Regions from separate parts of the Paenarthrobacter sp. NPDC092416 genome, predicted to be linked through region 2. Evidence: riboswitches for the same ligand, from Rfam matches in the RefSeq annotation. Region 2 holds a riboswitch; the other holds the start of a gene.
The links. Region 2 has a riboswitch for cyclic di-AMP ahead of ACIQC5_RS19635 (NlpC/P60 family protein). Riboswitches for the same ligand answer to the same signal wherever they lie in the genome.
Positions count from the first base shown of each region.

Region 1: another riboswitch for cyclic di-AMP. It lies ahead of ACIQC5_RS04400 (C40 family peptidase); the one in region 2 lies ahead of ACIQC5_RS19635 (NlpC/P60 family protein).

Region 1 covers NZ_JBIVQG010000002.1:29,485-34,517, reverse strand. Annotated here, with positions in the region: gene ACIQC5_RS04425 (molybdopterin molybdotransferase MoeA) at 1-682, opposite strand, end outside; gene ACIQC5_RS04420 (DUF6457 domain-containing protein) at 679-1,005, opposite strand; gene ACIQC5_RS04415 (molybdenum cofactor guanylyltransferase) at 1,027-1,674, opposite strand; gene ACIQC5_RS04410 (HNH endonuclease) at 1,717-2,217, opposite strand; gene ACIQC5_RS04405 (NlpC/P60 family protein) at 2,530-3,297, opposite strand; gene ACIQC5_RS04400 (C40 family peptidase) at 3,399-4,106, opposite strand; cyclic di-AMP (ydaO/yuaA leader) riboswitch at 4,111-4,279, opposite strand; gene ACIQC5_RS04395 (M23 family metallopeptidase) at 4,420-5,033, opposite strand, start outside.
Region 2 covers NZ_JBIVQG010000013.1:2,210-7,242, reverse strand. Annotated here, with positions in the region: gene ACIQC5_RS19640 (DUF2269 domain-containing protein) at 1-82, shown strand, start outside; gene ACIQC5_RS19635 (NlpC/P60 family protein) at 217-987, opposite strand; cyclic di-AMP (ydaO/yuaA leader) riboswitch at 991-1,171, opposite strand; gene ACIQC5_RS19630 (DUF4082 domain-containing protein) at 1,633-5,033, shown strand, end outside.

The DNA.
Region 1 (5,033 bases), on a different contig from region 2:
CTACTTTCAGGTGCTCGCCAGCGATGCCGCCCAGCAGTTCAACAACGGCGCCCAACTGAGGGCCAAAAGTGTCCCGGACCTGGCCCGGCGCAGGCACACCTTCGGCCACTACTTCCCCGCCCGTCATGACGAACTTCACCAGTGGCTTCCCCAGGACTTCCAGTTCATCCAAGCCAGCAAGCGCGGCGAGGGCGATGTGCGCGGGGTTCAAGACGGTCCCGGCTTTGACCAGGACATCGCCCGATGCAGCCTCCTCGGCTGCTTTCCTGATGTGCTGGCCGTTGCGCGGCTCACCCGGCTTCGCGGTGCCGCCAAGCGCAAGCACCGGCAGCCCGTCGTCGTCCGTGGTGATGACACCGCTTTCGCTCCGCAGAACCGCTTTCGCGCCGGGAGGAACGAGCCCCCCGGTCACAATCGCACTGGCCTGATGGGGTGCCAGCCTCTGGCCTGGCTCGCTCAGTATCCATGGACCGCTGCCATTCACGGCCCAGCCGTCCATCGCGGACGATGCATAGTGGGGCATGTCCTGCACTGCCACGGCATCGGAAGCCAGAGTACGGCCAAGGGCTGCCTTGAGCGGCACCTGGCCTGCAGGGATAGGAGCAGCGACCTCAAAGGCGCGCTGCCGGGCCTCATGCCAAGTGTGTGCCGCGTGGTGGCCCTGTCCGGGGGCCTCCGTCATTCGGCGTCGGTCCCGTGTGCCGGATCCGCGGCTTTCGCTGGTTCCGTGCCGGCTGGCTCGGAGTACTGTTTGGCCAATTCGCGGGCAAGCTTCAGTGCGGCGCCCATGGACGTTGCATCGTTGGCTTGGCCCGTACCTGATGCCATCCCGGCCGCGAAACCGGCAATAAAGGTTGTCAGCGGAGCGGCAGGGCGAACCACGGAGTGGGCGGCGACTCCCGCCACTGCGAGGATCTCATTGATGTCCACATCTACGTCTTCGAGCTCGAAGGCCTGCAACAGCGTGCGGCACCATTCCTCGAGCGTCTCTTCCTGGCTCTTCATGTCCGCCTCCACTTTGTTCGCTCAGCTGTCACTGTCTATGCCCAATGCCGCGGCATCGTCCCACGTGTCGACGTCGTCCGTGGAACCGCCTGGCACGGAAACGGCCAGCAGCTTCAGCCTAGCAAGCAGCCGGAAGACGGAGGAGTTCGTTAACCCGGATCCGGCGGAAGCTACGGCAACTTCGCGTTCCAAAGCCGCAGTGCTGTAGATCCCCAAGAGTGGCTGGCTCCGCCCATCCGCTGAAACCGCCATGGCCCCCTCTACCTCAGAGCCCCCTCCGAATACCGCAGGACCTTCTTCCCTCGGCGGGAGCTGCTCCACAAGCGGCGCCAGTTCTTCAACGAGCGCGGCGACGCCTGCCGCGGCACGTGGCATGTCACAGGCGAGAACCAGGGTCCATGGCGAACGTGTGGGGCGGGTGCGCAAGGCCACTAATCCAGCAGCGATGGCGGCCGCCGGACCGGCAAAGGCAGGTTCCTCCCGCGCCGTGAGCACGCCGGCCGGAAGAGCCGGGGCGTCGGGCCCAACCACCACCACGGCAACAGCAACCCGCGCCGACTGCAAGGCATGCGTCAGGAGGGTGGCGCCGTCGTACTTCAACCCGGCCTTGGGCACGCCACCGAGGCGGGTGGACCGGCCACCCGCCAGGATCACGGCGTCGAACTCCATCTGCCCAGATTACCGGGATGAAGGGAGCACGGCGGAAATCGATCAGGCAGCGGATTCCGGCAAGAGGAACGGGTCCCAGTCCGGCGCAGGTTTCTCGAGTTCCTTGATCTGCCACATGGTTCCTGTGGGCACCGCGGGCGTGAAACGAAGTTTCCAGCCCATCTCGGCGGGCGTATGGTCGCTCTTGGCGTTGTTACACCGCAAGCAGGCCGCCACCAGGTTTTCCCAGGAATCCGCGCCGCCCCTGGATTTGGGGTGGACGTGGTCAATGGTGTGCGCTGTTTTCCCGCAGTAGGCGCAGCGATGGCCGTCGCGGCGAAGAACTCCGCGTCGGCTCACGGCAGTGATCCTGTTGTACCGGGGACGGATGTAGCGATTGAGGAGGATCACGGAAGGTCTTCCGAGGATCTCCTGTGGCCCGACGACAGGCTCGTCGCCTTCGGCCACTACGCTAGCTTTCCCAGTCAGCACAAGGACCAGCGCCCGGCGGAAGGTGACTACCGCCAGCGGTTCATATCCAGCATTCAGAACGAGTGTGCGCATGCACGTACCTCTTCACGGCCGCACCCGTCAGGGGCACGAGGGCCGGCTGCCCTCTGCATGTACGGGCTGTGGATCGACACCATAAGAGTAAGCATTCACATGCCGTATCAACGAATTTTTCTGTCGTTTCCGGTGCAGTGTCGGCCAAAGTTCACGTGGAGGACACTTGATGCCGTCGCCTGCGGTCTTCCCGGCAGAACACTGATGGCCCGGCGCCTTCCAGCACATTCGGCACGTTCGGGCACATTCGGCGTGTTAAAAGCAGAACACCCCGCGGCACATGCCTGCGGGGTGTTCTGTTGGAGTTGTTGGTCAGCCGCCGACGCGGATGAAAACGGGGCCGGAACCAACGTTCACGCTGAAGAGTGCAGTGGTGGATCCGTTCCATCCGCCGTGCACTGCCATGCCGTTGCCGACGTAGACCGCAATGTGGGCCATTCCACCGTAGCCACCATTGGCGTAGTACGCGAGGTCGCCCGGCTGGGCCTCAGCGGCGCTGACCGTGCGACCAAGGGAGAGGTAGCCTGCGGGCCAGTCGTGGAAGTTGATACCGACAGCTGCCAGGGAGTTGGTCACCAGCATGGTGCAGTCCTGGGTGACGCCGAGCTGAGCGTACGCGGCAGCAGCGATTGCTGCGCCGGTGCCGGAGGACGCGGCAGGAGCCTTCGCGCCCGTTGCCGCGGTGCTGACCGCAACATTCGCGCCGCCGGTGGCTCCCGACGTCGTCTTTGCCGTGGCGGTTTCCTTGGCAGGCGCCTTCTCCGCTACGGGCGCAGGGGCCTCTACGGTGGAGACAACCGGGCGCTCATAGGAGATGGAGACTGTGGAGTCGGCAGCAATGGTTGCCTGCGCGACTGTCTGGACTTCCAGCGTGGACGTGGAGGTGGACTCCCGCTGAACGTTCGCATCGGCCGCATGGGCTGCGACACCGCTGGTCAAGACCAGGCCGGAAGCTGCTGCGATGACGGCTGCCTGGCGGCCAACGCCACCGGCGTTGTCGCTGACAGCTTTGGCAATGACGGCAAGGGAGCTGGTCTTGGGGGCCTCAGCGCGATGCCGTGCAAGGTTTGCACTGGTCATGATTACTCACTTTCGTTTCCGCACATCGGTTGGGGCGACGTGCGGTTCTTGGGCGAGCCAGCACTTGGGGGGCATGCTGGCGTACCCCGAACGGGATTTTTCTAGCGGAGGGTGTAGAACGAAGACGAGCCGGTGGAGGCTACAGAATGCAGGAGCGTGCCCTGGCTGGGGTTCAGTGCGCTGATCATCATGCCGTTGCCGACGTAGATGCCAACGTGGGCTCCGCCGTTCTGCATGACAAGGTCGCCGGGCGCAGGCGTGCTGGTGGGCGTCATGGCCGTCCAGGCATTGACGCGCGGGATGCTGATGCCGGCCTGGGCGTAGACCCACTGCGTGAACCCGGAGCAGTCCCAGCCGTTGGGGGACGTGCCGCCCCATACGTACGGGTGGCCGATGCCGGTGTACGCAATTGCGGCAAGACCGGATGCTGCGGCGCTGGAAGCTGCATCGCCGGTCTTGGAGGACTGGGCCGTCAGAGTGCCGGTGGCTGCATCCTGGGTGCGCTGGGAAGCGCGCTGGACAACTTTGGGGGCTTCCTTGGTGGCCACGACGGGGCTCTCGAAGGAAACGGTTGCCGTGGGCTCTGCGGTAACAACCAGCTGCTGGGTGCTTGAGGCTTCCGACTTGGAGACGTCCGTGTCAGCCGCTTGGGCTGGCAGGCCAACGCTGAGGACGAGACCCGAGGCTGCGGCCAGAACGGCGGCCTGGCGGCCTACGGTGCCGGCATTGGTGGAAACAGCCTTGGAAAGAGTGTTCAGCGGGTGAACCGTTTGGGCGCGGTGGCGCGCAGGGGTAGTGCGTGAAGACACGAAGGTAGCCTCTCCCAATGCCTGCGAGGTGAGCTGTCGGATTCGGATGGGAGTCATCCGGCCACGCTGCTTCCTAAGAAGCTTTGCGACTTAACCCCAAGGCCTTCTTGCGAAGACCAGAAGTGGTTCCCCCGCCCCTGCCAGACGATTTATGCGAACGGATCTTGAGTGGTGGCAGAGCTAGGCAATCCACCCAAGTGCACCGGCCCCCTAAAAAGCCGATGCGCTTTAGACGGTACAACAGTTGGGGCTGAATGTCACATTCAGGTCACGGGGTGTGTCCTCGATGCGATAGTCAACCATCAGCTGACTGTTAGAGCCAGCCCATGGGGTCTACAACTTCGCCGTTGACCTGGACCTCGAAGTGCAGATGGCACCCCGTGGAAGCGCCTGTGGTGCCGCTGAGGGCTACAGTGTCTCCGCGGTTGACCGTTTGGCCAACCTTGACTGTGAAGGACGACAGGTGGTTATACGTGGTTTCCAGGCCATTGCCATGGTCCACCACTACGCGATTGCCTCCGCCGTAGGCGTGCCAGCCCGCGAAGGTGACCTTGCCGGCCGCAGCGGCGTGCACGGCAGTGCCGCACTGGGCAACGAAATCCTGGCCGCGGTGGAAGTCGCCGGTTCCGCCAGTCAGGGGGCTGACGCGGTAGCCGAAGGGCGATGCCGTGACCAGCGTGTCCAGAGGGCTACCAAGGGTGCCAAGGGAGGACGCGCGCTGGATGCTGCCTGCGGACTGGGCGCTCAGCAGCTGCTTGAGCTTGCCGTCCGGGTCTGCCTTGGTAGCGACCGCTGCACGGCTGAAGTCAATCTTGGCGCTTGCTTCTGCGGAAACCTCGGGCTGGCTGCCTCCGGCGACCGACAAGGCCGACGTCGTCTGGCCGGATTCCGACGTGGCCATGACCGGGCTTGTGGCCGGCAGACCGA
Region 2 (5,033 bases):
CATCCTGGCCATCTATAAACCCAGAGGCATGACCCGGTACGGGCAAAAACAGCGCCGGTCAAGGCTCCAACAGGTGCCCTGACCGGCGTTGAAGGCATTAAGGATGCGGCCAGGACAGCAATCGCCCCCGCCCGGGGGCAATGGTCCATAGCGCAGGCATGCTGATAGCCGGTGACTTACTGCCTCCAAGGCGTTGAGTCACCGGCCTTCGGTGGTTTATTTTCCTGCGCGTACGAAGGTGACCGCGCCCTTGGCCGTCATCCACGTCAGGGGGTGGACAGCCGTTTCGTTCTTACCGTTCAGGCCTGAGCTGAGGACCTGACCGTTCCCGACATAAATTCCCACGTGGCCGGGTTGCATCACCATGTCACCGGGCTGGGGGTCGGTGACTACGGTGCCGTAATTCATGAACTGCATCGGGCCAAGGTCCCCGACGGGGATTCCGGCGGCGTTCAGGGCGTTTTCCACCAGTCGCGTACAGTCCTGGATCATGCCGATTTGGGCGTAGGCGGAGGAAACCATCGTGGCGTTGACTCCGCCTGCTGCCGGGGCAGCAGCAGGAGCAGGGGTGACGGTGATCTGGGCCTTGGCCGGTGCAGCCGCCTTCGCGGGGGCCGGCGCCGTCGGAGCAGTCGCCTTTGGGACCTTGGCAGCGACAGGCTTCGGTGTTTCCAAGACGGGGGCCGGCGTCGTCACAACGACAGGGCGCTCGAAAGCGACCTGGACAGTGGCATCTGCGCTCAGCGGCGCCTGTACCTGACTGGCGATCTCCAGCCTGGAAGTCGGCGTTGCCTCGCGTTGTTCCGGAGCGTCTGCGGCCTGGGCGGCAATCCCGCTGGTCAAGACGAGGCCGGACGCAGCTGCGAGGACAGCCGCCTGGCGACCTACACCGCTGGCGTTGCCGACGGCGGATCTGGACAAGACCGCGAGGGCATTGGTCTTTGCGGTAACCGCGCGGCGGCGGCCGTGAGCTTTGCGAACGGGCATGGAAGGGCCTCTCCCACTGCCTGCGAGGTTAGCTGTCGGATTCGGATGGGAGACACCCGGCCGTGCTGATGCACGGCTTCACCCCAAGGCTTGCTGAAGGCAGGCCGTCGTTGGTTTCCCCGTCTCTGCCGGACGAAGTTGCGAACGGATCCCTGGCAGCGGCAGAGTTAGGCAATCTGCTCCGGGAGTGCCGCATTCGGAGAAACCGGCACATCGATGACCTTACGTCACACCACCCGGAACTGTCACATTTACATAACGGCCCGTCGTGAGTGTGTCACGGGGGCATCTTCATATGCCGATCTACGCCTCACAACAGGGAATGATCGACGTTCCCAAAGAGCCGACGGGGTCCCGTCACGCCGGAGGGTCTTGCCGTGTGGCGGCAAGGAGGCCTACACTCCGTCCCAAGGGTTACCAAGGTGAAGTCAGTCAGGTGATCCACCCTTTGGTCGGAGCGTCGCGCGGTCTCGGGTTGGATCCGGTCCCGTTGTTCCGGAATGACTGCCCCTGGATGTGGGGCGCCCGTTGCGTTGATCGATAGTTGAAGATCTTGTTTTGGCCTGGCTGGGGAGCGGCAAACCGGGACCGGGCGTCAAGCGCGGAACCGCATTCGCTATTGGCGCGCCACCCCAGGAGTATCCGATGCCCGGTCTTCGAGTCGAACGACGGCAGCCATTCGCCGGCAGGTTGTTGATGCCTTTGGTGATCGTCATGGTGGCCGCGTTGCTGCCGTTCATGGCCCCTGCAGCGCACGCGGCAGGACCGTGTGACCCGGTCGTGAACCCCGTGGTCTGCGAGAATTCCAAACCCGGCAGCCCTCCGTCGGAGTGGGACATCAGCGGCCCCGGGGATGACAGCATCCAGGGCTTTTCGACGGACATCAGCGTCAACGCCGGGCAGCCCATCCGCTTCAAGATCGACACCAACGCCCCCAGTTACACCATCGCCATCTACCGGACGGGCTGGTATGGAGGCAACGGTGCCCGCAAGATCGCCGATGTGGTTCCGTCTGCCTTTCGCCAGAACCAGCCAAGCTGCCTCAACGACGTGGCGACAGGACTTTATGACTGCGCCACGTGGGCGGTATCGGCCACGTGGCAGGTCCCGGCAACTGCCGTGTCGGGTGTCTACATCGCCCTGTTGACCCGCCCGGATACCGGCGCGCAAAGCCATATCACCTTCATTGTCCGCAAGGACGGCAACACCTCCGCGGTGCTGTTCCAAACGTCCGACCAGACCTGGCAGGCTTACAACTCCTACGGCGGATCCGATCTGTACCAGGGCGTGAACGGGCGGGCGTATAAAGTCAGCTACAACCGGCCCATGGCCACCAGGGGCGGCCCCGGCGGCAGGGACTTCTATTTCTCCAACGAATACCCCATGGTCCGTTTCCTGGAGCAGAACGGCTACGACGTCAGCTACATCAGCGGCCTGGACGCCGACCGCAGCGGTGCACAGCTGCTGAGCCACAAAGTGTTCCTCTCCGTGGGCCACGACGAATACTGGTCAGGCCCGCAACGGACCAATGTCACCGCCGCCCGGGATGCAGGAGTGAACCTGCAATTCCTCTCCGGCAACGAGATGTACTGGCGTACCCGCTTCGAAGCATCCACCGTCGACGGCACGGCCGGCAGGACCATGACCTGCTACAAAGAAACCTGGGCGAACGAAAAAATCGACCCCACCACCCAATGGACCGGCACTTGGCGGGACCCCCGCTTCGCGTCCCAGGCCAACGGCGGCGGACTCCCCGAAAACGCCCTCACCGGTACCTTGTACCAGTCCAACTTCTCCGACCTTCCTGTCACCGTTTCCGCCGAGGAAGGCAAGACGCGCCTGTGGCGCAACACGACCCTTGCGTCATTGGCTGCCGGGTCCTCAGCAGCGTTGGCGCCGCACACCGTGGGGTATGAATCGAACGAGGACCTGGACAATGGCTTCCGGCCTGCCGGCCTGATCCGGCTCTCCACGTCCACCGGGGCCGTCCCGCAATACCTCCAGGACTACGGCAACACCGTGGCCCCGGGAACGACCACCCACCACGTAACCCTGTACCGGGCCGCCAGCGGGGCTCTGGTCTTTTCCGCCGGCAGCGTCCAATGGACCTGGGGCCTGGACGCCGTCCACGACGGCGAGGGCGCCCCGGCTGACACGCGCATGCGCCAGGCCCAAATCAATCTCCTCGCCGATATGGGAGCCCAACCCGCAACGCTGGCCGCCGGGCTGGCCGCGGCCACCCCCAGCAGCGACCGCACCGGCCCCACCGCGGCCATCACCTCCCCAGCCAACGGCACCACCGTGGCCCACGGCACGTCCGTGACCGTCACCGGCACCGCAGCTGACACCGGCGGCGTCGTGGCCGGCGTCGAAGTTTCCACCGACGGCGGAACCACGTGGCACCCGGCCCAAGGGAAACAGAACTGGACCTACACCTACATCCAGAAAGGGCTGGCCACCGCCACCATCCAGGTCCGGGCGATTGACGACAGCGCCAACATCGGCGCCGTCACCACCCGCAACCTGACCCTGAGCGGCCCCTACAGCGTCTTTGGCCAAAGCGTTCCCTCCGTACCGGACTCCGGGGACAGCGGCGCCTACGAAATGGGGCTGCGCTTCACCCCCTCCGTGGACGGGTTCGTCACCGGTGTCCGCTTCTACAAGAGCACCGCAAACTCCGGCACCCACACCGGCTCGTTGTGGAGCTCCACCGGGGAACGTCTGGCGACAGCCACCTTCACCAATGAGACCGCGTCCGGCTGGCAGACCGTCCTGTTCAGCCAGGCGGTACCGGTGACAGCAGGCCAGAAGTACACCGTGTCGTACTGGGCTCCCAACGGCCGGTACTCAATCCAGAACTTCCAGTGGGCAAGCTTCGGTTCCAACGATGCACCACTGAAAATCGCCGGCGGGTTCGGGGCCGAACCCGCCGGTGTCTACAGCACCTCCCAGGGATTCCCAACAGCCAGCTACAACGGTGGCAACTACTTTGCCGACGCGCTGTTCAGCACCGTGGACACTTCGCCCCTGACCGTCTCCGGGCAATCACCTTTCCCGTCGTCCTCGAGCATTTCAGTCAATACCAAGGTCAGCGCGGTCTTCTCCAAACCCGTCACAGCCTCCACCGTCAAAGTCACCCTGCAGTCCGCGTCGGGTCCGGTAGCAGGGACCACGGCGTACGACGCCGCCACACGGCGGGCGACATTCACGCCGTCGAACGCCCTGGCGTTCAGCACCCAATACACCGCCACCCTCGCCGGAACCGATGCGATCGGCGGGCAGGTAAGCGCCGGCGGCACATGGTCCTTCACGACAGGGGCGACCGTGCCGGTTCCCGGGGCCTGCCCTTGCAGTCTCTTCGACGACTCAATGACACCGGGAATAGCCGAAATCCGGGACGGCGTGCCGCTGACCCTGGGGGTCCGGTTCACGAGTGTCTCCGCCGGTCAGGTGACAGGCATGCGCTTCTACAAGTCAGCGGGGAACACCGGTACCCACACCGGGTCCCTCTACACCGCCGCGGGACAGCAACTGGCCACCCTGACCTTCACCAACGAATCCACCTCCGGGTGGCAGACGGCGATGTTCAGCCAGCCGGTCCAGATGGCAGCGAACACCGAATACATCGTCTCCTACAAGTCCCCCACCGGCGCCTATTCCGCGACGGCGAATGGTTTTGGTTCGGGGCTCAGCGTAGGTCCGCTGCGGGCAGGATCGGATGCCGGGGCCTACGCCTACAGCGGCGACTTCCCCGGCTCACGCTCCACCGCCAGCTACCTCGTCGACGTCATCGTCACCATCCCGGCGCAAGCGTTCACGCTCAGCTCCCAGACTCCGCTGCCAGGTGCGTCCAGTGTCCCGTTGGGCACCGCCGTCAGCGCGGTCCTGTCCGAAGCAGCCAACAGCGTGAACCTGGTCCTGAAAAACTCCGCGGGGACCGTCATCGCTGGCTCGTCCAGCTATGACTCGCAAACCCGCAAAGTCACGTTCACCCCAACCACTGCCCTGGCTGCGGGCACCTCCTACACGGCCACGGTGAGCGCCAC